DNA from 4 places in the Duganella violaceipulchra genome. Region 1 is predicted to be linked to each of the others. Evidence: predicted binding sites of a transcription regulator. Region 1 holds the regulator's gene; each other region holds the start of a gene.

Region 1 (7,806 bases):
TACTATCAACACATCCTAATCGGCGACGCACGGCCACCGGCACTTAATCCAGCTGGCGCAGCGGGTGGGCGTAGTCCGGCCACACCGGCTGGAAGAAGCGCCGCACCATGGCCTCGTCAACCTCGTCCAGCGTGGCCGGTTTCCATCGCGGCGCGTTGTCCTTGTCGATGACCAGCGCGCGCACGCCTTCGATCACTTCGCCGTCCTCGAAATTGTGGCGCACCAGCGTGCGCTCCATGCGCAGGCAATCGGCCACGTCCAACGCGGCGCCGCGCCGGACCAGCTCGTGCGTCACGCACATCATCAGCGGCGAACGGGTGGCCATCACTTGCAGCGTCTTTTGCGCGAAGGCGCTGTCGTCGGTTTTCAGCGAGGCGACGATGGCGGACACCGAGCCGGCGCCGAAGTGGCGGTCGATGGCGGCGCGCTCGGCCGCCAGCTTGCTGTCGCCGGCAGCGGCCTTGAATGGCGCCGCGAAGGCCGCGATGGCCGCGGCCACGCCAGCCCCCGGAGTCGACTCAAGCAGCGCCGCCAGCGCCGCCATCTCGCTGCCCGGCACAAAGTGATCGGCCAGCCCCGCGTGCAGCGCATCGGCCGCGCCGATGGTGACGCCGGTGACGCCCAGGTAGCAGCCCAGCTGGCCCGGCGCGCGCGCCAGGAAATAGCTGCCGCCCACGTCCGGGAACAGGCCGATGTTCACTTCCGGCATGGCCATCCTGGTGCGCTCGGTGACGATGCGCACGCGGCAGTCCGGACCGCCCTGCGCCACGCCCATGCCGCCGCCCATGACCACGCCGTCCATCAGCGCGACGTAGGGCTTGGGATAAAAATGGATCAGGTGATTGAGCGCGTATTCCTCGGTGAAGAAATCCTCCACCAGCGCGCTGCCGCCCTGCGGCGTGGCGCGGCCGGCGTCGTAGAAGAAGCGGATGTCGCCGCCGGCGCAGAAGGCCTTTTCGCTGCTGCTGCGGATGACGACGGCGGCCACGCCGCTGTCGTCGCGCCAGGCCAGCAGCGCCTGCGTGATATCGCGCACCATCGCCAGCGATAAAGAGTTCAAGGCCTTGGGGCGGTCCAGGGTGATGAAGCCGGTTCCGTTGCTGACGCTGGTGTGGACGTATACGCTCATGGAGTCTCTAGGGTCGTGGTGAAAACCCTATTTTACTGCGGGCGCAAAAAAGGGCGCCTCTGCGCCCTTAGTTGGATGGTGCCGGGGCCGTTGTTATAGGGCGGCGGCAGCGGGTTCGTAGCTATCCGGGAGATGCTTGATCGCATCGTGGCCGTGCTCTTGGACCTTGGCTTTGTACTTCATGACCTGCCGATCCAGCTTGTCGATCAAGGTATCGATGGCGGCGTACAGGTCCTGCGACAGGCTTTCCACGTAGACGGTCTTGCCCGACATGCGCAGGTTGATTTCAGCCTTCTGGCGTTTCTCTTTCTCTTTGAGGTTATCTACAGTCAGGATGACAGCAATATCAATCACTTGATCAAAGTGGCGGGTGACGCGTTCCAGCTTGTTCTGCACGTATTCACGGATGGCCGAGGTCACTTCGAGATGATGTCCACTGATGGTGAGATTCATACACACTCCTAAAGATAATGTCGCTTCTTACGGTTAGTGCGGAGCCCATTACCGCCGGGCGCGCAGGAACCAAATAACTACAAAGATTTACGGAGACTGACTGGCGGGATCTTCAACGCTTCGCGATATTTGGCAACAGTGCGTCGCGCAATCACCATGCCTTGTTCTCCCAGCATGTCCGCAATCTTACTGTCGGATAAAGGATTTTTAGGGTCTTCTGCTCCTGTCAATTGCACGATGAGTGCGCGTATCGCCGTCGAACTTGCTTCCCCCCCCGCTTCGGTGGCGACATGGCTACCAAAGAAATATTTCAACTCAAACATGCCATGCGGGGTCAGCATATATTTTTGAGTTGTTACACGAGAAATAGTGCTCTCGTGTAGACCCAGTGTATCAGCAATTTCGCGAAGCACAAGGGGGCGCATGGCAACGGCGCCATGGGAGAAAAAGTTCTTTTGTCGTTCTACTATCGCTTGTGCGACGCGCAAAATCGTGTCGAAACGCTGGCGCATATTCTTGATCAGCCACTTCGCTTCCTGCAGCTGCGCGCCCATCGCGCCCTCGCCTTTTCCCTGCTTGAGCAGGTTGGCGTACATGGCGTTCACGCGCAGGCGCGGCATGACGTCGTTGTTCAGGCTCACTTGCCAGCCGTTGCGCGCTTTTTTGACGATCACGTCCGGCACCACGTAGTCCGACACGTCCGACGCGAACGCCGACCCCGGATGCGGATTGCACTGGCGGATGACGGTTTGTGCTTCGCGCAAATCTTCGTCGTCGCACAGCAGCGCCTTCTTCAGTTTGTTGAAATCGCGCTGGGCAAACCAGGTCAAATGATTTTCAACAATCGTCAGCGCCATGCGCCGCGTGACCATCGGGATGGCCGGCAGGCGCTTGATCTGCAACGCCAGGCATTCGGACGCGTTGCGCGCGCCCACGCCCATCGGGTCGAAGCTTTGCAGCATCGACAGGGCGGTCTGCAATTCGTCGAGCTCCAGTTCCAGCTCTTCCGGCAGGCGGGCCAGGATCTCTTCCAGCGATTCCTCGAGGTAGCCGTTTTCGTCCAGCGCGTCGATGATCAGCTCGACCAGCGCGCGGTCGCGCATCTCCAGCACCGTCACCCGCATCTGCTCCATCAGATGTTCGCGCAGGGTGCAGTGGCTGGCCTCCAGTTGCGGACGCGAGTCCTCGTCGTCGGGCGCCTTGCTGCGGCCGGCGTCGCTCCAGTCGACGTCGGCGTCGCTGCTGGTGCTTTCGGTGTCGGCGGCCGGGCCGTCGTAGTTGTCGGCGTCGGCGGCCGGCGCCTCCTGGGCGTTGGGCGGGCCTTCGGGCGGCGCGTCGCCGACCGGGGCTTGCTGGCTGATGGCGCCGTCCGACAGCAGCCGCAGCGAGCGGTCCAGCGGGTCGTCGAGGCGCTCCAGCAGCGGATTATCGGTCAGCAGCTGTTCCAGTTCCTGGTGCAGCTCCAGCGTCGACAGTTGCAGCAGCCGGATCGACTGCTGCAACTGAGGTGTCAGCGCGAGGTGCTGCGACGTGCGCAGTTGCAAAGACTGTTTCATGGGTTTTACATACGGAAGTGTTCACCCAGATACACGCGACGCACCGATTCGTTGGCGATGATGTCGTCTGGCCGGCCTGAAGCCAATACCGTGCCCTGGTTGATGATATATGCGCGGTCGCAGATGCCCAGCGTTTCGCGCACATTGTGATCGGTAATGAGGACGCCGATGCCGCGTTCCTTGAGAAAGCGCACGATGCGCTGGATCTCAATCACGGCGATCGGGTCGACCCCGGCGAATGGTTCGTCGAGCAGCACGAAGCGCGGGTTGGTCGCCAGTGCGCGCGCGATCTCCACGCGGCGGCGCTCGCCGCCCGAGAGCGACAGCGCCTGGTTTTCGCGCAGCTTTTCGATTTGCAAATCGGCCAGCAGGGTATTGAGCCGTTCATCAATGGCAGCCTTGGATAAAGGCTTGCCGTCCACCTTCTGGATTTCGAGGACGGCGCGGATATTTTCTTCCACCGTCAGCTTGCGGAACACCGACGCTTCCTGCGGCAGGTAGGACAAGCCGAGCGAGGCGCGGCGGTGGATAGGCAGCGAGGAGATATCGGTGCCGCTGATATCGATGCTGCCGGCGTCCGACGGCACCAGGCCGACGATCATGTAGAACGAGGTGGTCTTGCCGGCGCCGTTGGGGCCGAGCAGGCCCACCACTTCGCCGCATTCGACTTGCAGGGACACGTCATGCACGACCTGGCGCTTGCCGTAGGTCTTTTGCAGGCCGCGCACGATCAGGGTGCTACCGCAGGATGGTTCCATGCTTACTTCTCCGTGGCCGGCGGCGTCGACGCGGCCGGTGCAGAGGCCGCCGGCGCGGCCGGACGGATGGTCGGCTGGATCACCATGGTGCCGCGGCCGGCGCCCGGCTTGCTGACGCCGGAGACGTTGTTCTTGACGTCGAAATGTTCGGTGCGGCTGTCGTAGGAGATGAACTCGCTGTTGACTTCGCTGGTCATGCGCGGGCCTTCCAGCTGGCGCACCCTGGCTTTCGAGAACAGCTTGACCAGGTCGGTCTTGTCGCTGTATTCGATGCGTTCGGCTTCGCCCTCGATCCACTGGTCGCCGGCGCCGTCGCGCTTCTGGCGGAAGGTCGACAGCGTACCCGGCGTGCTGGTCAGCACGACGAAGTTATAGCCTTCCGGATCGGTGGTCACCACCGCCTTGGGCGACTTCATCAGCAAGGTGCCGCGCGTCAGCACGACATTGCCGATCAGCGTCTTGATCTGCTTGACGTCGTCGATTTGCAGGTCGTCGTAGTCGATCTTGGTCGGCTTGTTGGCATCGGCTTTTTCCGCGTGGGCCCCAGCGGCCGCCAGCAACAACATCGCCGCCGAGAGTATCAGTTTCTTCATCGTCATTCCATTCATCATCATTGTTTCCTCAATGGCCGGCGCGCGGCGGCATCGTCAGTTGTCCGCGTCCGCCCAGCTGCACTGCGCGGGTGGCGTTATTGGCCTTCATGCCGATGCCGTTGGCGGTGGCGTTGCCCATTTCCAGCGCCACCGGGCTGGCGGTTTCCATCCGTTCCTCGTCCGGGTAGACGGTCAGCGCCGGCGTGGTCATGCGCATCGCCTGCGCTTGCGGCCCGGCCGGGCGCACCACGCTCACATTACCATTGAGCTTGACGCGCGTATTGCCCTGGTCGACATGGGCGGTGTCGGCATTGATATTCATCGGCGGCTGGTCGCCGGACAGGCTGTGCACAGTCGGCTTGTCGATGTCGGAGGCATCGTCGACCGGCCGGTGGGTCAGTTTTTCGCCGGAGATGATGTAGGCCGGCTGGCCGGCCTTGTTCATGCGCACCATGCTGAAGCGGTCGATGATGTAGTCCGGCTCGTTGCGGTGCTGGTCCACCTGCGCATCCTGGCCGGCCTGGTTGACCACCTGCACCAGCCAGAAGCTGCCGACGGCGACAAACGCGCCGACCATCATGATGACGGTGAGCTGCCAGCGATGGGCTGTTTTTTTACGCATGGACTATCCTCGTCAAACCAGGAACTGCGCCATCACGCGCTCGTAGCTGCCCTGCGCGTGCAGCAGCAGCTCGCACACTTCGCGCACCGCGCCGCGGCCGCCGGCGGCCACCGTGGTGTGGTGGGCGCGCTCCAGCACTTCGGCGCGGCCGTTCGGCACGGCGACGGCGAAACCGACGCGCGTCAGGATCGGCAGGTCGACCACGTCGTCGCCGATAAAGCCGACCTGCTCGGCGGTAAGGCCGGTCTTTTCCAGCAGCGCCTTGAACGGCGTCAGCTTGTCGTGCCCCCCCTGGTGCAGGAAGCCGATGCCGAGGTCGGCCGCGCGCCTGATCACCTGCGGCGAGGTGCGCGCGCTGATGATGGCGGTCTGCACGCCGGATTCCTGCAGCAGCTTGATGCCCAGGCCGTCATGCACGTTGAAGGTCTTCAGCGCCTCGCCGTCGGCGCCGTAGTGCAGGCTGCCGTCGGTCAGCACGCCGTCGACGTCGAAGATCATCAGCTTGACGCGCGCGGCGCGTTCCACATAAGTCAAATCCGTCATCAGATCACCTTGGCGCGGGTCAGGTCGTGGATGTGCAGCGCGCCGACCAGCTTGCCGTCGGCGTCGGTCACCAGCATCTGGTTGATGCGGAACTGTTCCATCACGGCCACGGCGTCGACCGCCAGTTTTTCCGGCGAGATGCTGCGCGGGTTGGCGTGCATCACGTCGCGGATCACGACCTTGGTGAAGTCCTGGACCTTCTCGATCATGCGGCGCAGGTCGCCGTCGGTGAACACGCCGATCGGCTTGTCGTCGGCGTCGACCACGGCGGTCATGCCCATGCCCTTCTGCGTGATTTCCAACAGCGCGTCGGTCAGCTTGACGTCGGCGGTGACTTTCGGCACGGCGTCGCCGCTGCGCATGACGTCGCGCACGTGGGTCAGCAAGCGGCGGCCCAGCGCGCCGCCCGGATGGGAGCGGGCAAAGTCCTCTTCCTTGAAGCCGCGCAGGTCCAGCAGCGCGACCGCGATGGCGTCGCCCAGCGCCAGCGTGACGGTGGTCGAGGTGGTCGGCGCCAGGTTCATCGGGCAGGCCTCCTTGTCCACGGCCACGTTCAGGTGGACGTCGGCGATCCCGGCCAGGCTGGAGCCGGGCTTGCCGGTCATGGCGATGACCTTGCTGCCCATGCGCTTGACCACCGGCAGGATGGTCATCAGCTCGGCGCTTTCGCCGGAGTAGGAAATGGCGATGAAGGCATCGTCGGCGGTCACCATGCCGAGGTCGCCGTGGGCCGCTTCGGCCGGGTGCACGAACAGCGCCGGGGTGCCGGTCGAGGCCAGGGTGGCGGCGATCTTGCGGCCGATATGGCCGGACTTGCCGATGCCGGACACGACCACGCGGCCCTTGCAGTTCAGCAGCAATTCGATGGCCTGCACCACGCTGTCGTCGGTGGCCAAGCGGGCGTTCAGGGCGGCGATCGCCTCCGCTTCATTCCGCAGGGTGTCGCGGGCCAGCCGCAACGCATGCGCGGCCATATTTGCGTCAAAAGCTTTCAGCATTGTTTTTTCATGGGTTACACTCATGCCCAAGTATAGCCGAATTGAGAAAGCAAAAAACTTGCCAGTCACAACATAACGCCCCCGCCGGCCCACAAACAACGAAATTATATTTACTGGCTATGTTGATATGACGTTTTCACCCTTGGAATTAACATTGTTGTTATTGGGGAGCGCGGTGCTCGGCGTCGTCGCTTTCCGCATGATGCATTTGCCGCCCATGCTGGGCTACCTGGCGGTCGGCATCCTGATCGGTCCCCACGCGCTGGGCCTGGCCGAGTCGAGCGAAGCTTTCCACTCGCTGGCCGAATTCGGCGTGGTGTTCCTGATGTTCTCCATCGGGCTGGAGTTCTCCCTGCCCAAATTGATGGCCATGCGCCGCATCGTATTCGGACTGGGCATGGCGCAGGTGGTGCTGACCATCGTCGCCACCATGCTGTTCGGCTGGGCCATCGCCACGCAACTGCCTTCGAGCATCCATATCGGCTGGCAAGCCTCGTTCGCGCTGGGCGGCGCGCTGGCCATGTCGTCGACCGCCATCGTGTCGAAAATGCTGACCGAGCGGCTGGAGCTGGAGAGTGTGCACGGCCGCAAGATCATCGGCATCCTGCTGTTCCAGGACCTGGCCGTGGTGCCGCTGCTGATCCTGATTCCCTCGCTGGGCCAGCGGCCGGACGCGCTGGTCGAGACCCTGGCCTGGGCCGGCGTCAAGGCCGTGATCGTGCTGGCGCTGCTGCTGTTCTTCGGCCAGAAGCTGGTGCGCGGCTGGTTCACCATCGTGGTCAAGCGGCGCTCGCAGGAGCTGTTCATGCTCAACCTGCTGTTGATCACCCTGGGCGCGGCCTGGATCACCGAGCGCGCCGGCCTGTCGCTCGCGCTGGGCGCCTTCGTGGCCGGCATGCTGATATCCGAAACCGAATACAAGCACCAGGTGGAAGAGGACATCAAGCCCTTCCGCGACGTGCTGCTGGGACTGTTCTTCATCACCATCGGCATGCTGCTCAATGTGCAGATGGTGCTGGCCCACTGGTGGCTGGTGCTGGTGTTGCTGGCCGGGCCGGTGCTGCTGAAGTTCGCGCTGATCGCCGGCCTGGCCAAGCTGTTCGGCGCCACCGACGGCGTGTCGATGCGCACCGGCCTGGCGCTGGCGCAGGCGG
Region 2 (7,806 bases), on a different contig from region 1:
TTGGATGCTTGAAGTCTTGCACCCCGCACGGCACCCATCCAGGGGTCTGACCCCGCGGGGTCAGACCCCGGCTTGCGGGGTGCGGGGGTTTACACCGCGTCCGACAACGAGGTGAAGTTGAAGTCGCGCACCCGCATCGCAGGGATCAGCAACTGGAACTGCGACTCGTCACCCGCCAGGATCTCCGGCCGGCCCAGTTCCTCGATGTTGTTCAACATCGCCACCGGGCTTTCGTTGAAGCGGAAGTTCTTGATCGGATGCTTGATCTTGCCGTTCTCGATGTAGAAGGTGCCGTCGCGCGTCAAGCCGGTCAGCAGCACCGACTGCGGATCGACCATGCGGATGTACCAGGTACGGGTGACCAGCACACCCTTCTTGGTGTTGGCGATCAGCTCCTCAGTCGACTTGTTGGTGCCGGCCATGATGATGTTGCCCGGCGAGCCGACGGCGCGCTTGCCCTGCTTCTTGGCCCAGTAGGTCGAGTAATCGAGGTTGGCGATCTTGCCGCCCTTGATGATGTCCTGGCGTTCGCGCGCCAGCATGTTCTGGCCATTCCACGGCAGCACCGCCACGTCCTTGTCCCACGGGTCGGCCCAGACGTTGACCTGCTCGTCGAACAGTTTCTCGCCCATGCGGTTGCCGCCGCCCTTTTTCGACAGGAAGCTGCGGCCCTCGTCGGCCTGGCGCGCGTCGAAGCCGTTGAACATGAAGCCCAGCAGGTCCGAGGTCGCAGCCGGCTCCAGGATCACCGTGTAGCGGCCCGGCTCCAGGGCCTTGGCGTCCACCGAGCGCAGCGCTTTTTCAATCGCCACGTTGGATGCTTCGCGCGCGTCGAACTTGCTGACGTCGCCCACGCTGCGCTTGACCCAGCCCGAACCGCGGCCGTCTTCGGTGCGCACGGTGACGGTGAAGTCCAGCCCCGTGTCCTGCTGGTAGCCGAACACGCCGTTCGAGTTGGCGATGGTGTTGAACTTGGTGCTGTCGCTGAAGAAGCCCGCCGCCACCAGTTTGTTCTTCTTGCTGTTCTCGATGCTGTAGGCCGCCACCTGCGCGCGGAACTCGGGATCGATGTCGGCGGTCTTCTGGAAGAAGGTCTCGCTGGCCTTGTATTGCTGCTTGGTCGGCGTCGGCATGAACTCCGGGTTCTCCGGCGCCAGGCGGGCCAGGTCTTCCGCGCGGCGCACCACTTTTTCCAGCGACTTGTCGTCAAACTCGTTGATGGTGGCCGTGCCCTGCTTCTTGCCGAAGGCGACCGACACCACCAGCTGGGTGTCCTCGATCAAGCCGGCGGTCGACACGGCGTTGCGCGCGTAACGGATATTGCCCTTGCGGCTGCCGGTGATGTTCACTTCGCACTGGTCGCCCTTGGAGAAGGACAGCACCTTGTCACTGATACGTTTTGCTTCGTCTTGACTCAAATTCTTCATCTCGTGGTCTCCAGGGCTTAGCCGATTTTGCGTGCGGTGTTGATGACGTTGATGCCGTTGAAGCGCGCCGTGCTGGCGCCATGCGACACCACCGACACCTGCGAAGGCTGGCCTTTACCGTCAAAGAAGGAACCGCCCATGCGCCAATCGCGCTCGTCGCACAGACCGGCGCAGGCATTCCAGAACTCCTGGGTGTTCGATTGATAGGCCACGTCTTCCAGCATCTCGCCGATCTTGCCGTTCTTGATTTCGTAGAACAGCTGGCCGCCGAACTGGAAGTTGTAGCGCTGCTGGTCGATCGAGAAGGAACCGTCGCCGACGATGTAGATGCCCTTCTTGACGTCCTTGACCATCTCGTCCGGGGTCATCTTCTTTTTACCGGCTTGCAGCGAGACGTTGGGCATGCGCTGGAACTGCACGCTGCTCCAGTTGTCCGCATACGAGCAGCCGTGCGATTCCTTCTCGCCGATGATGTGGGCCTGGTCGCGGGTGGCCTGGTAGTTGACCAGGATGCCGTCCTTGATGATGTCCCAGCGCTTGCACTTGACGCCTTCGTCGTCGTAGCCGACGTTGGCCAGCGAACCCGGGGTGGTCTTGTCGGCGACGATGTTGACCATGTCCGAGCCGTACTTGAATTTTTTCGACTGCCATTTGTCGAGCGTGGCGAAGCTGGTGCCGGCGAAGTTGGCCTCGTAGCCGAGCACGCGATCGAGCTCGGTCGGGTGGCCGACCGATTCGTGGATGGTCAGCCACAGGTGTTCCGGCGACAGCACCAGGTCGTACTTGCCCGGCTCGACCGACTTGGCGCTCAGCTTTTGCTTGGCCTGCTTGCCGGCTGCGCGCGCATCCTCGATCAAATCGTAGGACTTGGTGTACAGCGTGGTCACGCCGCCGGCCGCCTTGATCTTGTGCTCGGGACGCGCGTCCAGGTATTCGTAGCCCATGCCGACCGGCGACGACAGGCCCTGGCGCGAACGGAACTTGTTGGTCTTCTGGTCGACGGCGGTGGCGAACACCGGCATCCACAGGCGATGCACGTCCTGGTCGATGTAGGAGCCGTCGGTGGAGGCGAAGTACTTCTGCTGGTTGACCTGGAACAGCAGCGACTGCATGAAGCTGGCGCCGCCCTCCATGCCGGCCTTGTTGGCGGCGATCAGCAGCTCGGCCTTGTCCTTGATGGCGACGGTGCGCCAGTCCTTGACGATGGGCGTGGCCCACGACACTTCGCCGACACCCTTGACCGGCGCCAGGATCACCGGCTCGGTCTGCAGCCTGGCGTTGGCCTTGGCGATGGCGACCGCCTTGCGCGCGGCGGCGGCCACGCCGTCCGGGCTCATGTCGTTGGTGGCGGCAAAGCCGTAGGCGCCGCCGGCGATCACGCGCACGCCGACCCCGGCCGATTCCGTGTTGACCACGTTCTCGACGTTCAGGTCGCGGGTGGTGATGAACTGGTTCAGGTAGCGGCCCACCCGCACGTCGCAGTAGGAGGCGCCGGCCTGGGTCGCCGCGGTCAGCGCGGTATCGGCCAGCATTTTCTTGAATTGCAGGGCGACTGGCTTGAGCAGCTCCTCCGCCGCGATTGCGCGACCGAAGGCGGGCAGCAGCATCGTGCCCAGGGCCAGACTACTAACATTGAGGAATGCACGTCGTTCCATCGTATCTCCAAAAACGTAACAGCAAGGATTAGATTGCGGGCCGGTCGCCCGGGGTTCTGCTTTTTATTTGCTCTTCTAGCTGGAACTACTTCGTTACCGCTCGTTGCTTTGCACTACACCTGAATATCCGCCGCCGTTTCCGCCGGTTTTGCAATATTAGCGCCGGATTAAGGAACGAGATAGGCAAAATGTGTGCCACGGGTATTCATGTTGAAAGTTGCTGCGGTTGGCGGGAGTTTCAGGGGTGTAGTGTCCGCCTGACTGTCCGCCCGACTGTCCGCCAGTGTCCGAAAGTGTCCGCCCGGTGTCCGCTTGCGCGCGGCCGTCACGCTGGCGCGGAGCGCCGTCCCAATTCGCTTGACCTTCTGGCAAGCCTGCACCATGATCGCGCAGGGCGAGCGGCTGCGCATCGCCACAACAAACGAACCTTTTGGAGACTTTGCATGAAACGAACCGTACTTGCCGCCCTGGCCGCCACCATGTTGATCGCCGGCGGCGCCTTTGCCGCCGAAGACGCCGCCTTGAAGGCCGCGATCGCCGCGCCGTCGCGCACGCCCGCCAACGTCGAGCGCGACGTCTATCGCCATCCTTACGAAACGCTGAGCTTTTTCGGCATCAAGCCGAACATGACGGTGGTCGAGCTGGAGCCGGGCGGCGGCTGGTACACCGAGATCCTGGCCCCCTACCTGCGCGACCATGGCAAGCTGATCGCCGCCGGCAACGACCTGGCCGCGCCCGACGCCAACGAGCGCAAGGCCGCCGAGCGCTTCATGGCGCGCCTGAACGCCAAGCCGGAGGTATACAACAAGGTGGCGCTGGGCGTGTTCTCGCCGCCGCGCAAGTATGAACTGGCGCCGGCCGGCAGCGTCGACATGGTGGTGACCTTCCGCAATGTCCACAACTGGATGGAGATCGGCCCGGACAAGCTGAAGACGCTGTTCGGCAGCGTCTACACCAGCCTGAAGAAAGGTGGTGTGTTCGGCGTGGTCGAGCACCGCCTGCCGGCCGCCAAGGTGCAGGACAAGGACGCCAGCAGCGGCTATATGCACGAGAAATATGTGATCGGCCTGGCCGAGGCGGCCGGCTTCAAGCTGGCCGACAAGTCGGAAGTGAACGCCAACCCCAAGGACAACGCCGAGCACAAGGGCGGCGTCTGGGCGCTGCCGCCGACCTACGGCAACAAGGACGAGGACCGCGCCATGTACCAGGCCATCGGCGAGAGCGACCGCATGACGCTGAAGTTCGTCAAGCCGTAGTCTAAAACCGCGTAAACTTGTTCTCGTCGGGAGCGCCCTCGGCCACCAGGTCGAGCTTGCGCGCCGGGCGCGCATGCTTGGCGCCGCCGGTCTTCAGCACCACCGGCCGGCGCGCCGATCCGGCGCGCGGCAGCTCCTCGACCGCATACTGCTTGAACACCGCCATCAGCCGGGTCAGCTGCTCGGCCTGCGCGCTCATCTCTTCCGACGTCGCCGCCAGTTCCTCGGAGCTGGCCGCGTTGATCTGGGTGGTCTGGCTGAGCTGGCCAACCGCGCTGTTAATCTGCCGCACGCCGGAGCTCTGTTCCTCCGACGCCGCCGAAATCTCCTGCACCAGGTCCGACGTCTTGCGGATATTCGGCACCAGCGCATCGAACATGCTGCCGGCCTGCTCGGCCAGCTCGACGCTGTCCGACGCCACCTTGCTGATTTCCTGCGCCGCCACCTGGCTGCGTTCGGCCAGCTTGCGCACCTCGGCCGCCACCACCGCGAAGCCCTTGCCGTGTTCGTGCGCGCGCGCCGCCTCGATCGCCGCGTTCAGCGCCAGCAGGTTGGTTTGATAGGCGATGTCGTCGATGATGCTGATCTTGCTGGCGATTTGCTTCATCGCCGCCGCCGTGGCCTTGACCACCTCGGCGCCGCGCGCCGCGTCCACCGCCGCCTGGGTGGCGATGCCGTCGGTGACCTTGGCGTTTTCCGTGTTCTGCGCGATCGACGCCGTCATCTGCTCGATCGAGGCGCTGGTTTCCTCCACGCCCGCCGCCTGCTCGCTGGCCGCCTGCGACAGCGACTGCGCGGTCGAGCTTACTTCCTCGGAGGCGCCGGCCAGGCTGCCCACCACCGCCTGCACCTCGCGCACGATGCCCGACAGGCTGCGCGCCAGCCACAGCGCCAGCACGCAACCGAGCACGGCGATCACGATGTCGATGCCCAGGATCAGCTTCTTGGCGGAGTCGGTCACGTCCGTCATGGCGGCCGATGCGTTGTTGGTCGCGCTGTCGTTGACTTTGAGCAGCTTGCGGAAGGCGGTCGAGATGGCTTCGTCCGCGCCCTTGATGTTCTTGTCCATCTCCTGCGCCGTCATGCCCTTCTCGCGCATCGCTTCCAGCTGGGTCATGCTGTCGCCGTAAGCCTTGGTGCCCGCCACCACGTCGTTCAGCAAGCTCAGCTCGTCGGCGGCGACGGTGCCCACCGCCTTGTAGCTGGCCATTTCCTTGTCGATGGCGGCCAGGTCGGCGCGGAACTTGCTGTTGTTGTCGCCACCGCGCAGGATGTAGTTCTTGAAATGATGGACCGCATTGCCGTGGGCGGTAACGCCTTCCAGCACGGCGTTCTTGCGCACCAGTGTGATGGTTTCGAAGTCGTTCCAGTGCTCGTGCAGCGAGCTCAGCTTGGCGAAGGCTATCACCCCCAGCAAGATCACCAGCAGCACGATGCCGCCAAAACCGGCATGCAGCCGGGTCTCCATTTTCATCAGATTTGCTCCGAGATACCCCGTCCTTCAGGGCGGGGAGTGAAAGGAGCCGACTGCGTAGCAGTCGTTGCCCTTCGGTTGAGATAACTGTATATAATCACAGTATGATTTTGGTCTATCGTTACCGAGTGAAGTCGCTGATCGGCTTGCTGAACAAGCAAAGCCGGGCGTGCAATTTCGTCTGGAATTTTTGCAACGACAGGCAGAAAGACGCTCTGCGGTTTGGTCGTCGTTGGCACACAGGTTTCGACCTGAACAAGCTTACGCAAGGCAGCAGCAAGGAACTGGGCCTGCACTCGGGCACGATCAATGCGGTTTGCGAGCAATACGCCAAGTCGAGAGCTCAGAAAAAGCGCCCTTTTTTGCGCTACCGAGGCAAAAAAAACCTCGGATGGGTTCCGCTCAAGGGGCGCGAACTGAAACGCGAAGGTGATGCGTTCCGGTTCGCCGGCAATACGTTCCGCGTGTTCAACAGTCGCCCGCTCCCGGAAGGCAAGATCAAGGACGGTACGAATTTTTCCTGCGACAGTCGGGGCAACTGGTTTCTCAACATCGTGATTGAAGTTGATGCGACGGCCGCTAACGCGCGCGCGCCGGTGCGAGGGGTGGGGATAGACCTTGGACTGAAAGACTTCGCGACGCTGTCCACTGGCGAGAAAATCGAAGCGCAGCGGATTTACCGCGGTATGGAACAAGCACTTGCTGTCGCCCAGCGTGCGCACAAGAAGCGCCGGGTTAAAGCGATCCACGCCAAGATAGCCAATTGCAGAAACGATTTTCACCATAAGCTGTCGAACCGTCTGGTACGTGAGTTCGACTACATCGCGGTGGGCAATGTGAGCGCCGCCGGACTTGCCAAGACCAGCATGGCGAAGTCCGTTCTCGATGCCGGCTGGTCGTCCTTCCGAAGCAAACTGGCGTACAAGGCTGTTAAGCATGGCGCATGGTTCGTAGAAGTGAATGAAAGATTTACCTCCCAAACCTGTTCGAATTGCGAAAAATAATTCCAGATCCGCGCGCCAAGGCGGGGACCGAAAGGTATCGCAGGGCTTGGAATAAGAGAGTGGCAATGTAGTGATTGCAATTGCGTACATGATCGCGATCTCAATGCTGCGTTAAACATTCTCCGTCGCGGACGTGCGACGCTGGATGTAGGAATCCCCGTCCTTTAGGGCGGGGCGGACGTCAACTGCTTGAACATGAGTCAATTCTCCAATCGGCGGCGGGGGCACGAGTCATTGTGAACCTATCCGGCGCCGCAATTCTCACCAATACTCACATGTGGCGTACATCCCACGTCAGCGGCGGCCCGCTCCGGCCAGCTTGAAGAAGGACATGGTCTGCTGCAATTGTTCGGCCTGGCCGCTCATCTCTTCGGCGGTGGCGGCCAGCTGTTCGGAACTGGAAGCGTTTTGCTGGGTGGTCTGGCTCAGCTGCGTGACGGCCGAATTGATCTGGCCGACGCCGGCCGACTGCTCCTCGGACGCCGCCGTGATCTCCTGCACCAGGTCGGAGGTGCGGCGGATATTGGGCACCATGGCGTCGAGCAGGCTGCCGGCCTTTTCCGCCAGTTGCACGCTGCTCGACGCCACCTGCTCGATTTCCTGCGCCGCCACCTGGCTGCGCTCGGCCAGCTTGCGCACCTCGGCCGCCACCACCGCGAAGCCCTTGCCGTGGTCGCCGGCGCGCGCCGCCTCGATCGCCGCGTTCAGCGCCAGCAGATTGGTCTGGTAGGCGATGTCGTCGATGATGCTGATCTTCCTGGCGATCTGGCGCATCGCCGCCACCGTCGACTTGACCGCCTCGCCGCCCTCGGCCGCCTCCAGCGCCGCCTTGCTGGCGATGCCGTCGGTGACCTTGGCGTTTTCCGTGTTCTGCGAGATCGACGCCGTCATCTGCTCCACCGAGGCGCTGGTTTCCTCCGTGCCGGCGGCCTGCTCGCTGGCCGCCTGCGACAACGCTTGCGCAGTCGCGCTCACTTCCTCCGAGGCGCT
Region 3 (7,806 bases), on a different contig from region 1:
GGGCGTGGCCAACCGCGCCGGCCTGCTGGTCAACGGCAAGATGGAACGCCTGAACAAGGCGCTGCTGGCCGACAGCTGCGCCATCGTCACCGGCTCGCTGCTGGGCACTTCCAGCACCACCGCCTACATCGAAAGCGCCGCCGGCGTGCAAGCGGGCGGCCGCACCGGCCTGACCGCAGTCGCCGTCGGCGTGCTGTTCCTGGCCTGCCTGTTCATCTCGCCGCTGGCCGGCGTGGTGCCGAGCTACGCCACGGCGCCTGCGCTGCTCTATGTTTCCTGCCTCATGCTGCGCGAACTGGTCGACATCGACTGGTCCGACACCACCGAAAGCGTGCCAGCCGCCATCGCGGCGCTGACCATGCCGTTCACGTACTCGATCGCACTTGGCGTGGCGTTCGGCTTCATCTCCTATGCGGTGCTGAAGCTGTTGACCGGCCGTGTGCGCGAAGTGCGTCCAGTGATCTGGGCGATCGCTTGCGTGTTCACCTTCAAGTTCGTCTACCTCGGCGCAGGCTGAGGAACTAACCCCAACGACTGCCTCCTTACCGGCGCGCCCTGACGGTGCCGGCGGGGACAGTCACGTCCTACAATATGGAAAAACTAAAATGAAAACGAGACAAATTCCACAGCTGGTATGCATCGCCTTGTTGAGCCTGGCCGGATCGGTTCACGCCGCCGACTGGAGCGACACCTCCGTCAGCTGGCGTTACGGCAACGACTATCGCGAGCCGTTCAATCCGAACGACATCTCCAAGAACATCCTGGCGCTGACCCACGTCAGCGGCTACAAGTACGGCACCAACTACTTCAACGCCGACTTCCTGATGTCGGACAAGAACGACCCGGCATCGCTGACGCAGAAGTCCGGCGCCAACGAAGCCTACATCCTGTACCGCAATACCGTCGACCTGAGCAAGGTGACCGGCACCGACTACAAGTTCGGCCCGGTGCGCGGCCTGGGCATCACCGCTGGTTTCGACGTCAACACCAAGAACGACGTGGGCTACAACTCGCGCAAGCGCATGTTCGTGCTGGGGCCGACTTTTATGTGGAACGTGCCGGCCGGTCACTTCAATACCAGCCTGCTGCTGCTCAACGAAAGCAACGCGCCGAGCGGCGCCTTCCCGCCGATCTCCACCGTTACTGGCCGCTATACCTACAAGACGCATGCGATGCTGTCGTCGGACTGGGGTATCCCGCTGGGTTCGCTGTGGGCCTTCGAGGGCTATGCCAACTTTATCGCATCGAAGGGCAAGGACGAGGTGGGCAGCGATACCGGCGCCGAGACCAATATCGACATGCAACTGATGTTTGACGCGGGCGCCGCAATGGGCCACGCCAAGAACACCTTCCGCGTCGGCGTCGAGTACCAGTACTGGCACAACAAGTTCGGCAATACCTCGGCCACCACCGGCGGCCAGGGCTATGTGGCGAAGACGCCGATGATAAGGGCTGAGTACCACTTCTAAACGGTCTGGACCGGAGACGCGAAGGGCGACCGTTGGTCGCCCTTTTTTTAGTGTCGGCTAGGCTTACAGTGCGCCGCCGGCGCATGCACGGCAAACATGGCAGGGCAGTCTCCACGGCGCATGGAACCGAATTTGCTTCTTCTGGTGCGCAGCAACCACAACCAGGCGATAGGCATGAAACATTCCCAAACGAAGGTGTTTTCTGTGAAGCGCGGCGGGTGGCGTGGCATTTTGCTTTTGGCGCTGGCGGGCATCGGCCTTGCCGGCGCGGCACAGGCGGCTCCGGTCCACGTGAGCGACGGCTTGTTCGGCCCGGCAGAATGGATCGTCTCGGCGACGAACGGCGCGCCGCCCCGGCCCACCGTGAGTTCCGCCAGCTTCACCGTCGGTGCGCCGGGCGGCACGCGTTTCTATGTGGAGCAATCGACCAGCGGAGCGCCGGGTTCAACGCTCGGGCACACGCTCAATTTGATGTACGACCTGGGCAGCTTTACGTCCGCCGGGGCAGGCGGGCAGTTCATGGATGTGTTTTTCCAGAACGGCAGCACGGACTATGTCGTGCATATCAGCGACAGTGGTATCCAGTCGTTTGAAAAAAGCCACGCTGTGCGATCGCCGGTCGACGCCGCGGGTGGTTTCGATCTGAGTTCGCCATTCTGGTCCGCGCTCGACGCCGACGATCTGGCGCTGGCCAGGTTCCATGCAGGCGCAAGCTTCGGTTCCAGTCCGAACTATGCGACGCCACACTTCATTGTTGAATTTGACTTGTCCGTCGATACCACCGGAAGCGCCACGCCGTTGGCGCCGCTGCCGCCGGACGGCCTGTATAGCCCAGCGCCGTCGTTCTGGTCCGGCTCGTTTGGCGGGGCGGGGCGCAGCACGATCGTGGTCGGCTCGGCCGTCTTCAGCCTCAGTAGCAACGGCACGACGGTGGTCAATCCTGTGCTGGGGCCAGGCGGCCTGCCCGTTTTGCAAGCGATACCGGAGCCTGGCACCTTGTTGCTGCTGGCGGTGGGCCTGCTCGGCTTGATCGGCCCGAGCCGTCGTCGTCAATGATGCTGCGGTCGAGGATCTGTTCACCGGCTCAGGCGGCGGCCTGCATGCCGCCTGCCAGCACATAGCGATTCTTGCCGTGCCGCTTGGCGAGATACAGCGCCTCGTCGGCTCGCTTGTAGCTGACCGACAGGTCGCTGTCCCTGTCAAACTCGGCAATGCCGATGCTGACCGTGCGCGGTGGATGCGTCGCTGCCCGTACGCCGTCCAGCAGCGCAGCGGCAAAGTCCAATGCGTCCGCAGCCTCGCCATGGAACAGGACGCCGAATTCCTCGCCTCCCAGCCGGCCGCACAGATGACCCGCACCCAGCCCGGCAAGCACCTGCGCTGTGTGGATCAGCACGTCATCGCCGGCGTCGTGGCCCAACGTGTCGTTGATCTTCTTGAAGTCGTCGATGTCTATCATCAGGAAAAACAGCGGCAGTGGCGAGGGTAGCAATTGCATGCGGCGTACCTCCAGCGTGAATTTGCGCCGATTGTTCAAACCGGTGACCAGGTCCTTGAAGGCCATTTCCGCCAACTCGCGCCGGGCGCGGTGGCTGCGCACGCGCAGGTTCAGGAAATAAGCGTGTAAATAGATCGCCATGGCAAAGCTGCTGCCCATGACCAGCAGCGCAAGATTGAACGTAAGCTGCCCCGGCTGCGCGGGAAAATTGCCTACCGTTAGTATCAGCCACACGGCGACGGCTGCGCCGATGTAATTGATCATGCCGCCGAAGATGGGGGCGGCCGACAGCGTCAACACCGTGCCGACCGGCAGCACCCAAAACGTCGGGTCCGGACAGTAGGCCATCAGCAGGCGGAAGGCAAACGCGGTGGCAGTGGTGCCGATGATGCCGGAGACAACCAGCGACTTGACGGAGCCGGCCCGTAGCGAGATGACAAGGCTGAGCAGCATGCCCGGCACGCCGAACAGCAGGCTGGCGTGCAGCGACTGTCCGCCGGCGGCCAGCAAGATGGCGGCCGCGAGCCAGCTCACCAGTCCTACGCTTTGCGAAATGATGGTCACCGGCCGTAGTTCGGAATAGAACTGCTGCTGTTCGTCGGTGTCGCCGCCGTAGTAGGAATAGGGTAGTAGCTTACGCATGCAGTCTCTGGGCCGGCCCATTGGGGGGCTTGAGTATACTTGTTGTTTGCCCACATCCCCCTAAATTTGCGAGAAGTGGGCAAATCTCCAGCATTACATGCGTGGTTCGCCGGTCCTGGCGTTGACCGCGATGGTCTGACCCGGGGCTGTGCTCATCTGCACGCGGTGTTGCTGGCCGCGATAGTTATACGTCACGTCCCAGTATTCCGGCGTCGGGTTGCTGACGTTTTCGCAGCGGCGCACATCGCGCGCATAGCTCTGCGAGTTGCTGTTGTTGGCCATGTTGTTGCCGATGGCCGCGCCAGCTACTGCGCCGCCGGCCGTGGCCACGTCGCGTCCGGTACCGCCGCCCACCTGGTGACCCAGGATACCGCCGATCAGCGCGCCGGCGATGACGCCACCGACATTGTTGCCGCTGCGGGCCGGTTCAGTCACTTGCTGGCGTTCGACCCAGCAGCGCTGTTCCGGCGTGCCCACCACGGCTCGTACCGAGCTGATCGGCACTTCAATCACGCGCTCGCTTGGACGGCGGCGGTATTCATAGGTGGGCTGCGGCAGCGGCGCCGGCGCTTCGTTGTCATAGCGGTCGCGACGGCCTACCGGGCGCACCGAGGAGATGCGGTCGTTCATGCCCATGCCGCCCAGCGACTCGTAGCTGCCGCGGCGCAGCACCATGCAGTTGCCGCCGAAGTTGGCGTCGTCGCAGACTTCCCACTGGCCGCGTTCGACCACCACCGACGAGGCGCGGTCGTTGAAACCGGTGCGCGAGAAGTCATTGACCGGGCGGTTGGCGGTGAAGGTACGGCCGCGCCAGCCGTCATGTTCGTAAAACGTGATTTGGGCCATGGCTTGCGACGTCAAAGTCAGTGCGGCGAGTGCGATGGCGAGTTTCAGGGGCTGGTTCATGTTCATCCTTTTATAGTTGTTCGAGCACCTGCACAATGCGCCGCTTCCGGCGCTCCATCTGTGCGGTCGACAACATAAGCGGATGGCGGGTCTCAGGGCAGGCTCAGGATGACTTTGACGCTGTCGTCCACGGCGGACTTTTCTATGTAGCCGATGGCGTTGATGTCGGCCGCGATGGCCTTCTTGACCTCGGCCGTCGAATGCAGCTCGGCCGGCATCACGCCCTTGCCGGTGAAAATGATCTTGGCCCAGGCGGCCTTGACCTGGGACACATCCTTGCCGGACAGCTTTTGGTAGAACTCGGCGCGTATCTGGGATTTTTCAGCCTGGTCCAGGGGCACGAACATATTGGATTTGCCCAGGAAGAACTGCGACGCCTGATCTGAGAACATGCGGCTGGCAGGATTCTTGGGATTGACCACCACCACGATTTCCATCGCAGCCACGGTATTGCACACAAACGCGGCGCAGATTAACGCCGTCGCTACTTTAAGTTTTCTCATAAGATGCCCTCCGCATTAAAAGACGATTTGCCAGGAGGCCGACAGCAGCTTGGCATCGCCGGTGAACTGGAATTTGGATTTATCGTTGATCTTATCAAATTGCACCTTCAGCGCCTGCGAGGTGGTGTAATCCCAGCGATAACTCAGAGAGGTGGTGTCGTGTTTCTCGGTGCCGTCCGGCCAATAGGCGGCCCGCTCCTGGAATTGCGACCAGGAAATCATGAATGTGTGTTTATCCATCTTATATCCGCCGGAATAAGACTGCGCGGTATAGGTGTTTTTAACCGACGGTCGGTTAATATAGTTAATCTCGCTGCGCAGTAGCCAGTTCTTATAATCCATATTCAAGGACACACCATAGAACGCCTGGCCGACATCGTTGACGAAATCGCCGTTCTGGCCGGTCATGACCAGCGAACGCACGCCGTTGACGACGGCATAGCGTTCGACCACGGTATGCATATAGACCCCGCGCAGGCTGAAGATGTCGTTGCTGGCGTCGATATAGCCGCCGATCATCTTCTTCCAGCTTTCGTCGATCCGGGTCGAATAGTAGAGATTTCCCAGCAGTTCGTTGTCGCTGGTCTTGCGGCGGCCGATCCAGACGTTGCCGGTGTAGGTCCAGTCGCCAACGTTGTTGGTGTAGAGCAGGTTGGCGCCGTCGTAGGAGTAGATTTGCCATGCGTACAGGTCCTGCGAAGGCCGCAGCCACGGGTAGGCGTAGCCGACGTACATATAGTCCGAGTAGTAGTACAGCGGCAAGCGCTTGCGGCCGACCTGCAGGGTCAGGCTGTCCGAAATCTTGTAGCTGCCATAGGCCCAGTCCGCATTGACCGAACTGTCGGCGCCGCGCGCGACCAGTTGCACCGTGGCGGACAATTCGGGCGTGAACTTGAAATTACCCTGCACGCCGGCCAGCGATTCCGGACGCAGGTCGGTCTTATGGTATTCGTAGACACCGGCATATTCATAATTGCCGGTAAAGCAGGGACATTGGTAGCTGTATCCCGGCTTGGCATTAAGTTGATAGGGAATGGGGCTGTCGGAGTTTCCGCTTAAAGCCCGGCCGACGGTTAATTGCGCAAATCCGCTGAAACTGCTGTCGACCGCATAGGCGGAGGATGAAAGGATGGTCAATGTTGCTAATGCGGAAATTTTAGCAATTTGCATCGTGCTTCCCCTTTTATTGAATATTCTATTTTCAATTTACTATCGAAAAAATAAAAGGGCAAGGCTAAAGGCTAAAGTGTCTTATTTGGGTATTGAGTATTTTTCAATGTTAATAGATCATTTTAAGGTTCGACCGAATGCGCGCGTTTCAGGCAACGCAGCACGAAGGTGGAACGGCTGTGGCGCAGGCCGGGAAGTTTGTATAGTTTGCGGCGCAGGAATTCCTCGTAGCCGGCCGTACCGGCCACGGCCACCTTGATCAGGTAATCGTATTCGCCGGTCAACAGGTAGGCTTCCATCACTTCCGGCAAATCCGCCAGCGCCTGGCCGAATTTCTCGAAGATGTCGTCGTCATGGCGGTCCAGCGTGACCTCGATGATGACGGTGTCCGGGTAGCCCAGCGCCTGTTGGCTGAGCAACGCCGTGTAGCCCTCGATCAGGCCGCCGTCCTCCAGGGCGCGCACGCGGTTCCAGCACGGCGTGGTGGACAGGCCGACCTTTTCCGCCAGCTTGGTGTTGCTCAGGCGTCCGTCACGGCGCAGTTCGCGCAAAATACGGCGGTCCAGTTCGTCGATTTCCATGTCGCAGAGTCCTGAAAGATGATTATTCCCCATATTTTACATGGGATGGGATGATCTTCTTCATTGGGCTGAATATCGAGCAAAACAAGGAAGCCTATTTTGCCGGCTCCCGGATATTCTGGTTGCATGAATACCACACAAAAAAGCTACCGATTTTGCATCGAGCCGGACGATCCCATCGCCACCCTGGAAGCGGTGCTGGCGATCGTGCGCCGCTTGGGACTGGAGTTGCGCAGCCTGCGCACGACCACGCATCCACAAGGCGTGGACGTGCAGATAAGGCTGGCGGCCGAGGACGAAGACCCGCTGACGTTGTGCCGCATGCGGCTCAACAACGTGGTTGGCATCTTGGCGGTGCGGGAGATGCCGACGCTGGTGGCATCCCCGGAACGGCTGGCGGCAGGCCGCGCCTAGGCCGTCAGGTAGGCGTACTTGAACAGGAACAGCACGGCGATCACCCACACCACCGGCTTGACCTGACGCGCCTGGCCGGTCAACAGTTTCAGTCCGGCGTAGGTGATGAAGCCAAAGGCGATGCCGTGGGCGATGGAGTAGGTGAACGGGATCACCAGCGCGGTGATGGCAGCCGGTACGCTCTCGGTGGTGTCGCTCCAGTCGACATCGACCAGGTCGCGCAGCATCAGGCAGGCGACAAACAGCAGCGCCGGCGCGGTAGCGTAGGCCGGCACCACACCGGCGATCGGCGCCAAGAACAGGGCCGCCAGGAACATCAGCGCCACCACCAGCGCCGTCAGGCCGGTGCGTCCGCCCGCCTGCACGCCGGCCGCGCTTTCCAGATAGGCCGTGGTGCTGGAGGTGCCGAGCATGGAGCCGGCGACAATTGCGCAGCTGTCGGCCAGCAGCGCCTTGTTCAGGCGCTTCATCTTGCCGTCGACCAGCAGGCCGCCGCGGCTGGCGACGCCCATCAGCGTGCCGGTGGCGTCGAACAGTTCAACCAGGAAGAACACCAGCACCACGTTGAACAAGCCCAGCGAGGCGGCGCCTTTCAGGTCGAACTGGAATAGCGTCGGCGCCAG
Region 4 (7,806 bases), on a different contig from region 1:
TCGGCGCGTCGCACAAAGGCTACCTGGAGGCTTATCTGAACGCGATGCATGACGTGCGCATCATCAGCACGGACAGCATCCTGCGCGCCGAATAAAACACGCCGATAACGCTTTCCTATCATTGCTTATTTGTCACAAAGCAAGCTATGATCGACCGCGTGACGCGTGGTGGTTGCTGGTGTCATAGAGCCCCCGGCGGTACCGTAGCCCGGTCCGCCGTTCCCGAATATTCTTCGATCTTATGGACTTTCGCATGAAGCATTTGAAATGCGCCGCCCTGGTGGCCGCCGTGCTGCTGGCGCACAGCGCCTCCGCCCAGACTTGCGCCGTTTCCGGCCCCGGCATGAACTATCCCGTCACCCGCACCGTCGATCAAACCGACGACTACCACGGCGTCAAGGTGGCCGATCCCTACCGCTGGCTGGAAGACGCCAACAGCGACGAGACCCACGCCTGGGTCGTCGCGCAGAACAAGCTGACGCAGGACTACCTGTCGCAGATCCCCGGCCGCGACGCCATCAAGACCCGCCTGACCAAGCTGTGGAACTTCGAGCGCTTCAGCGTGCCGTTCAAGGAAGGCGGCCGCTATTTCTACAGCCGTAACGACGGCCTGCAAAATCAGTCGGTGCTGTACACGATGAAGACGCTGGCCGACATGCCGCGCATGCTGCTCGATCCGAACACGCTGGCCGCCGACGGCACCGTCGCACTGGCCGGCCTGGCGGTGAGCCCGAACGGCAAATACCTCGCCTACAGCACCGCCGCTTCCGGCTCCGACTGGAACGAGATCAAGGTGCGCGACATCGACACCGGCAAGGACATCGAGGATCACATCCAGTGGGTCAAGTTCTCCAGCACCGCATGGCTGCACGACGGTTCCGGTTTCTTCTACAGCCGCTACGACGAACCGAAGGAAGCGACCAAGCTGGCCGACGTCAACTACTTCCAGAAGCTGTACTTCCACAAGATCGGCACGCCGCAAGACGCGGACACGCTGGTCTACGACCGTCCCGACCACAAGGACTGGGGCTTCGGCGGCGAAGTCACCGAGGATGGCCGCTTCCTCATCATCACCGCATCGCAGGGCACGGAGAACAAGAACCGCGTCTACTACAAGGACCTGTCGCGTAAGGACGCCAAGGTGGTGCCGCTGCTGGAGGACTTCGACGCATCGTATAACTTCATCGGCAACGATGGCACGGTGTTCTGGTTCCGCACCGAGCGCAATGCGCCGCGCGGCCGCATCGTCGCCATCGACACCCGCAAGCCGGGTGTGCTGAACTGGAAGCAGATCGTGCCGGAAACCGCCAACACCATGGTGTCGGCGTCGATCGTCAACAACCAGCTGCTGGTGGACTACCTGAGCGACGCCCACAGCCTGGTCAAGGTGTTCGACCTGAAAGGCAAGCCGCTGCACGATCTCGAGCTGCCGGGCCTGGGCTCGGCGGGCGGATTCGGCGGCAAGCGCGGCGATGCGGAGACCTTCTACTCGTACACCAGCTTCACCACGCCGACCACCATCTACCGCTACGACCTGAAGGCCAACAAGAGCAGCGTGTACCGCCAGCCTAAAGTGGACTTCGACCCGGCCGCGTTTGAAACCCGCCAGGAGTTCTTCACCAGCCGCGATGGCACCAGGGTGCCGATGTTCATCGTCTCCAAAAAAGGCCTGAAGCTGGACGGCAGCAACCCAACCTACCTGTATGGCTACGGCGGTTTCAATATTTCGCTGACGCCGTCGTTCTCGGTGGCCAACCTGGCGTGGCTGGAAATGGGCGGCGTCTATGTGATGGCCAACCTGCGCGGCGGCGGCGAGTACGGCGAATCGTGGCACGCGGCCGGCACCAAGCTGCAAAAGCAGAACGTGTTCGACGATTTCATCGGCGCGGCCGAATGGCTGGTCGCAAACAAGGTGACGTCGCCAGCCAGGCTGTCCATCGGCGGCGGCAGCAACGGCGGCCTGCTGGTTGGCGCGGCGATGACGCAGCGTCCTGAATTGTTCGCGGCGGCGATCCCGCAGGTGGGCGTGCTCGATATGCTGCGCTTCCACAAGTTCACCATCGGCTGGGCGTGGACTTCGGACTACGGCTCATCCGACAACGCCGACGAGTTCAAGGCGCTGGTCAAGTACTCGCCGCTGCACAACCTGAAGAAGGGTACCTGCTACCCGGCGACCATGATCACCACCGCCGACCACGACGACCGCGTGGTGCCGGCGCACAGCTTCAAGTTCGCCGCCACCGCGCAGGCCGACCAGGGCGGCGCCGCGCCTATCCTGATCCGCATCGACAGCAAGGCGGGCCATGGCGCCGGCAAGCCGACCACCAAGCAGATCGAGGAAGTGGCGGACCGCTGGGGCTTCCTGAGCCGCGCGCTGAAGATGGATGGCGTCACGGAGGCAGTCAAAGCGGCAGGCCAGCAGTGAGGGCCGCGCCAGTCGCCGGGCCGCTGCTGTGCGCCATCCTGATGCTGGGCGTGGCGCCGATGGCGCCGGTGCTGGCGGCAGCCGCCGAAGGTGCGCCTGCGCCTTCGGCCAAGAAAATCGCCGATGTCACGCGCGGCCTGCAATCGCAGCCGGGCTTCATCGACCTGTGGCGCGATACGGACAAGGGCAGGGTGCTGCTGTCCGTGCCGGCGCTGGAGCAGCCCTTTCTGCTATTGAGTTCCTTGCCTTATGCGCTGGGCTCGAACGATGTTGGCCTCGATCGTGGCCAGCCGGGCGAGATGCGCATGGTGCATTTTGAAAAGCACGGCGCGCGCCTGCTCCTCGTGCAGCAAAATACCAATTTCATTGCCGCCTCGGCGGACAAGGATGAACGCGCCGCCGTTGCCGAATCGTTCGCCAGCGGCGTGCTGTGGTCCGGCGAGATCCTCGCCAGTGAGGGTGAGCGCCATCTGATCGACTTCTCCAGTTTCCTGCTGGCGGACCGGCACGGCGTCGGCGCGCGGCTGACCGCCACCAAGCAGGGCGCGTACCAGATCGATGCGGCCCGCAGCGCGGTGCTGGCCGAGCAGGCCAAAGCCTTCCCGGACAACGTCGAACTGGAAGCGCTGCTGACTTTCGCCGGTCCGGGACAAGCGGAGCATGTGCGCCAGGTTGCGGCCGACGCCAGCAGCCTGTCGCTGCGCCAGCGCATCAGCATGGTGCGCCTGCCTGCGACGGACTGGCAACCGCGCAGCTATCATCCGTACTCCGGCGGCTTCGATGTCAACTACTATGATTTCGCCACGCCGCTCGCCAGCAGCATCGATGTGCACTGGCAGGTGCGGCATCGTCTTGAGAAGACCGATCCATCGGCTGCGGTCAGCACCGTCAAGAAGCCGATCGTCTACTACGTCGACCGTGGCGCGCCTGAGCCGGTGCGCTCGGCGCTGATAGCCGGCGCTTCATGGTGGGCCAGCGCCTTCGAGAAGGCCGGCTTCAAGGACGCCTACCGTGTCGAGCTGCTGCCCGAAGGCGTGGATGCGATGGACATCCGCTACAACGTGATCCATTGGGTGCACCGCGCCACGCGCGGCTGGTCCTACGGTAACGCGCTGGCCGATCCGCGCACCGGCGAGATTATCCGGGGCGCCGTCACGCTTGGTTCGCAGCGCGTGCGCCAGGACATCCTGATTGCAGAAAGCCTGCTCGCGCCATATGGCAAGAACGCCCCGGCCGACAAGCAGAAACTGGCCGAGGCCATGGCGCTGGCGCGCCTGCGCCAGCTGGCGGCACATGAAGTCGGCCACACGCTGGGCTTTGCACACAACTTCGCGGCCAGCCGCATGGGCAATGGCTCGGTGATGGACTATCCGCACCCCATCCTCAAGCTGGACGCCAAGGGCAACGTCGATATCGCCGATGCCTACGGCGTCGGCGTCGGTCCGTGGGACGACTACATCGTCAAGTACATCTACGGCGATTTCGGCGGCGGCGCGCAAGAGCAGGCCGCACTGGCCAAGCTGCGCGCCGAGGCCCGCGCGGCCGGCATGCTGTACTCCAGCGACCAGGACGACCGCTCGCCCGGCTCGAGCCATCCCGACGGCCTGCTGTGGGACTTCGGCCCGGACTCGATCAAGACCTGGGACCAGCTGGGCGCCGTGCGCCAGCGCGCGCTGCAAACCTTCTCGGTCGACGTGCTGCCCGACGCCCGCCAGATCGGCGAGCTGGAGGCGCGGCTGGTGCCGGTCTACCTGCTGCAACGCTATCAAGGCGAAGCGCTGGCGCGCCTGATCGGCGGCGGCGATTTCGACTACGCTATCAGTGGCGACATCAAGGCCGGCCTGGCCAAGGCGGGCATCAAGACCACGCCGGCGGCGGTGCAGCGCCAGGCGCTAAATCGTTTGGCGGACAGCCTGCGCGCCGAATACCTGGCGCTGCCGGCCGGTGTGCTCGATATCCTGACGCCGCCGGCGATGGGCCATGAACGCAGCCGCGAATACTTCGCCACCCGCATGGAGTCGGTGTTCGACGCCTTCTCGATCGCCGAAGCGGGCGCCGCGCAGACGGCCGGCTTCCTGCTCGACCCGGCACGCATCAACCGCGTCGCCTGGCAGCACGCGCGCGATGCGCAGCAGCCGGGCGTGCAGGAAGTGCTGTCGCTGCTGCTGCAAAAGACCTGGAAACGCGAGCCGGTGCCAGCCTCCGTGGCTGGCGGCGAGGCGGTGCAACTGGCCGCCAACTGGGTGCTGATCGACGCCACCTTGAATTTGCTCGACGGCGGCAAGCTGCACCCGCAGGTGGACGCGGAAGTGCGCCAGTCCGCTCGCGAGCTGGCGCAATGGCTGCAAAAGAATCCGGGCAAAGGCGTCACCGCCGACAGCCGCAAGCAGGCGGCCGCCCTGATTGCCGTCTACCTGGCCGATCCGCGCAGCGTCAAACTGCGCGCCATGCCGTCCATTCCGCCAGGCGCACCGATCTGACCTCAAAAACCGCGCGCACCAAAATGACGCCTTATTTCGGTGCGCACGGCCTTGGTGCATGTTCATGCACAAAATAAAAACACCTTGAAATCAAGTACTTAAAATTTGCACCAAATTGGAACGAAACTTGCTTTTATCAGTGCTCGTTGTCAATTTTTGCATTATTTTGGGGAGAATTTTTGATGGGTGGATACAAGGACGGCGCCGATGCATTGTTCATATTGCTTGGCGCCATCATGATTTTGGCCATGCATGCCGGCTTCGCTTTCCTGGAGCTGGGCACGGTGCGCAAGAAAAACCAGGTCAACGCGCTGGTCAAGATCCTGGTGGATTTCGCGGTATCGACGATCGCCTACTTTTTCGTCGGCTACAGCATCGCGTATGGCGTCAATTTCTTCACTTCGGCCGAGGTGCTGTCCGCCAAGAACGGCTATGAGCTGGTCAAATTCTTCTTCCTGCTGACGTTTGCCGCCGCCATCCCGGCGATCATCTCGGGCGGTATCGCCGAACGGGCGCGCTTCCATCCGCAATTGATCGCCACCGCGCTGCTGGTCGGCCTGGTCTACCCGTTCTTCGAGGGGATCGTCTGGAACCACCGCTTTGGCGTGCAGGAGTGGCTGGCGTCCGTGTTTGGCGCCGAGTTCCATGATTTCGCCGGTTCGGTGGTGGTGCATGCGGTGGGCGGCTGGATCGCGCTGCCGGCGGTGCTGCTGCTGGGCGCGCGCCGTGGACGCTACATGAAGAACGGCGCCATCGCCGCCCATCCACCATCGTCGATTCCTTTCCTGGCACTGGGCGCCTGGATTCTGACGGTGGGCTGGTTCGGCTTCAACGTCATGAGCGCGCAAGCGCTGGACAAGATGAACGGCCTGGTCGCGGTCAATTCGCTGATGGCCATGGTCGGCGGCACGCTGGTCGCGCTGCTGATGGGGAAGAATGACCCCGGCTTTGCCTATAACGGCCCACTGGCCGGCTTGGTGGCGGTGTGCGCCGGCTCCGACCTGATGCACCCGCTGGGCGCGCTGGCCACCGGCTGTATCGCGGGCGCGGTGTTTGTCTGGATGTTCACGCTGGCGCAAAACAAATGGAAGATCGATGACGTGCTGGGCGTGTGGCCGCTGCACGGCCTGTGCGGCGCCTGGGGCGGTATCGCTGCCGGCATCTTCGGGCAGAAGGCGCTGGGCGGCATCGGCGGCGTGTCGTTGGCGTCCCAGCTGGGCGGCACCTTGCTGGGCATGGCGATCGCACTGCTTGGCGGCTTCGCCATCTATGGCGTGCTGAAGGCCACGCTGGGCCTGCGCCTGGACCCGGAAGAAGAGTTCCAGGGCGCCGACCTGGCGATCCACCGCATCAGCTCCACGCCGGAGCGTGAAGCCAATTGGTAGCTTACGGTATGTGGCTGACCGCTCCGCGTTGCAGCACGTAGTCGCCACCGCCGGGCGCCGTGAAGTACAGCGTGCCGGCCTCGGGCTTGACTTCGTACTGTACCGGCTGGCCGCCCAGCTTGGCGACGGACCATATTCCCGCGCTCAAATCGGTAACTAGCACTTGAACCGACAGACTTGAGGCCGACAAGGTAAAGCTGGCGGAGGTGTCCAGTTCCTTGCTGTCCTTGGAGAAAAGTACGGCGCGGTCCTGAATCTGCACGCCGGATAGCAGGTCGGATACGACAGCCGTGGCCGGAAGCGCAGTCGTGCGGCCGGTAGCGTCCATGACCTGCATGACATTCAGGAAGGTGTCTGCGGCGGCTTTTGTGGCGGGCGATATTTCTATGCGCCATGCTCCGGCTTCTTCTGTGTTTTTGACGTTGGCGGCGTAAATAGGATAGTTGCTGCCCTGGACCCGGTACTCGTTGCCAGTCCCGCCCACTGCCGTGATAACGGCGTTGGCGCCGGCCGGCAACAGGGTGCGATTAACGAGTTGGCCGTTGTAGCCGACGGTGGCGTCGACCCGCTTGATTGTGACGGTGTCGCCAACGATCTGTGGTTGGGATTGGCTATGCAGCAGCCACGTCTTGGTGAAGCTGTCATTCGTCGACGTAATCTTGTCGAACACGATCAGTGCGGCAGGGTGTTCCGTGTTCTTCAGATTCAGGAAGACAAAGGAGCGTTTGACTTCGCTCACCTTGGCCGAGTACGCATTGGTCAGGTCGCCCTTCAGATAGCTGTAGTCCGGTATGACCGGGTCGGGGCCGAAATCGTGCTTCAGCACGCTTGCTACAATGGAGCTGTCTTTGACCGGCACGTCGCGCAAGACATCGGCCGGCGAGGTGCCCAGTAGATCCGCCTGCGAGAATGACTCCTGCCGATTCTGCGGATTGACCCAGCGCTGGCCACCGTCATTGCCGGATGTCTGGAAAGTCTCGGCGGGGTCGAAAATCAACAGGCTGTTGTGCGCTATGGTCCGTTTTTGATAGTTCATGTCGTGCAAACCGCCGTAGCCCTGCGTTGGACAGTTTTTCACTCCGGGACAGTTTTCCGCTAGCCCCTCATAAATGCCGGATGCCGTGGCCAGCCCGCCCTTGTAGTAAATCTGGAATTGTCCTGCGTCCAGGTGCTGATGATTCCTGTATTGGACGCTGCCAATCTTCATGCTTGCGACCACCGCGCCGGAATCCATATTCACGCCGTCTGTCCAGCCGGTGCGCGCAACCATCATTCCATACGGTTCCGGGAAATACTTCGTCAATGGCAGTGATTGCGACACTTGTTCCGGCAATTGGGTGTCGCGGAACAGCACATGCCAGATGTCGTCCAGCGCAGCAGACGTGACGTTAAGTTGCTCCACAACTTTTTGCTGTAATACCATCTCATGCTTCAGCATTGGATCGCTGTAGTAGCTGGATGCCAGCAGGTATGGCATCGGTTCTGACCAATACTGGCGGTACTGCATGTAGTACGA

The links. Region 1 encodes sigma-54, which starts transcription at its own class of promoters, with help from an activator protein. Its sites were predicted from a motif close to TGGCANGNAANCTGCTTT; they were not measured.
Region 2: KVP70_RS18090 (TldD/PmbA family protein) is a predicted target of sigma-54. The motif match lies at 3,263-3,280, and genes of this name have one in related genera.
Region 3: KVP70_RS13775 (PEP-CTERM sorting domain-containing protein) is a predicted target of sigma-54. The motif match lies at 1,591-1,608, and genes of this name have one in related genera.
Region 4: KVP70_RS22395 (ammonium transporter) is a predicted target of sigma-54. The motif match lies at 5,022-5,039, and genes of this name have one in related genera.

What each region holds. Positions count from the first base shown of each region.
Region 1 covers NZ_JAHTGR010000005.1:265,548-273,353, forward strand. Annotated here, with positions in the region: gene KVP70_RS12010 (helix-turn-helix domain-containing transcriptional regulator) at 1-19, shown strand, start outside; gene KVP70_RS12015 (enoyl-CoA hydratase/isomerase family protein) at 44-1,129, opposite strand; gene hpf (ribosome hibernation-promoting factor, HPF/YfiA family) at 1,223-1,582, opposite strand; gene KVP70_RS12025 (RNA polymerase factor sigma-54) at 1,660-3,138, opposite strand; gene lptB (LPS export ABC transporter ATP-binding protein) at 3,144-3,896, opposite strand; gene lptA (lipopolysaccharide transport periplasmic protein LptA) at 3,899-4,489, opposite strand; gene lptC (LPS export ABC transporter periplasmic protein LptC) at 4,518-5,111, opposite strand; gene KVP70_RS12045 (KdsC family phosphatase) at 5,124-5,654, opposite strand; gene KVP70_RS12050 (KpsF/GutQ family sugar-phosphate isomerase) at 5,654-6,652, opposite strand; gene KVP70_RS12055 (monovalent cation:proton antiporter family protein) at 6,780-7,806, shown strand, end outside.
Region 2 covers NZ_JAHTGR010000009.1:163,592-171,397, reverse strand. Annotated here, with positions in the region: gene KVP70_RS18095 (TldD/PmbA family protein) at 90-1,427, opposite strand; gene KVP70_RS18090 (TldD/PmbA family protein) at 1,445-3,082, opposite strand; gene KVP70_RS18085 (class I SAM-dependent methyltransferase) at 3,526-4,338, shown strand; gene KVP70_RS35855 (methyl-accepting chemotaxis protein) at 4,340-5,812, opposite strand; partial or broken gene KVP70_RS18075 (RNA-guided endonuclease InsQ/TnpB family protein) at 5,917-6,984, shown strand; gene KVP70_RS18070 (HAMP domain-containing methyl-accepting chemotaxis protein) at 7,111-7,806, opposite strand, start outside.
Region 3 covers NZ_JAHTGR010000006.1:221,605-229,410, reverse strand. Annotated here, with positions in the region: gene KVP70_RS13785 (NCS2 family permease) at 1-517, shown strand, start outside; gene KVP70_RS13780 (outer envelope protein) at 606-1,469, shown strand; gene KVP70_RS13775 (PEP-CTERM sorting domain-containing protein) at 1,644-2,525, shown strand; gene KVP70_RS13770 (GGDEF domain-containing protein) at 2,554-3,609, opposite strand; gene KVP70_RS34875 (beta/gamma crystallin-related protein) at 3,703-4,515, opposite strand; gene KVP70_RS13760 (type 2 periplasmic-binding domain-containing protein) at 4,608-5,018, opposite strand; gene KVP70_RS13755 (hypothetical protein) at 5,034-6,188, opposite strand; gene KVP70_RS13750 (Lrp/AsnC family transcriptional regulator) at 6,311-6,769, opposite strand; gene KVP70_RS13745 (ACT domain-containing protein) at 6,896-7,183, shown strand; gene KVP70_RS13740 (NCS2 family permease) at 7,180-7,806, opposite strand, start outside.
Region 4 covers NZ_JAHTGR010000013.1:5,864-13,669, reverse strand. Annotated here, with positions in the region: gene KVP70_RS22410 (DUF5694 domain-containing protein) at 1-95, shown strand, start outside; gene KVP70_RS22405 (prolyl oligopeptidase family serine peptidase) at 254-2,425, shown strand; gene KVP70_RS22400 (zinc-dependent metalloprotease) at 2,422-4,905, shown strand; gene KVP70_RS22395 (ammonium transporter) at 5,088-6,290, shown strand; gene hepB (heparin/heparin-sulfate lyase HepB) at 6,292-7,806, opposite strand, start outside.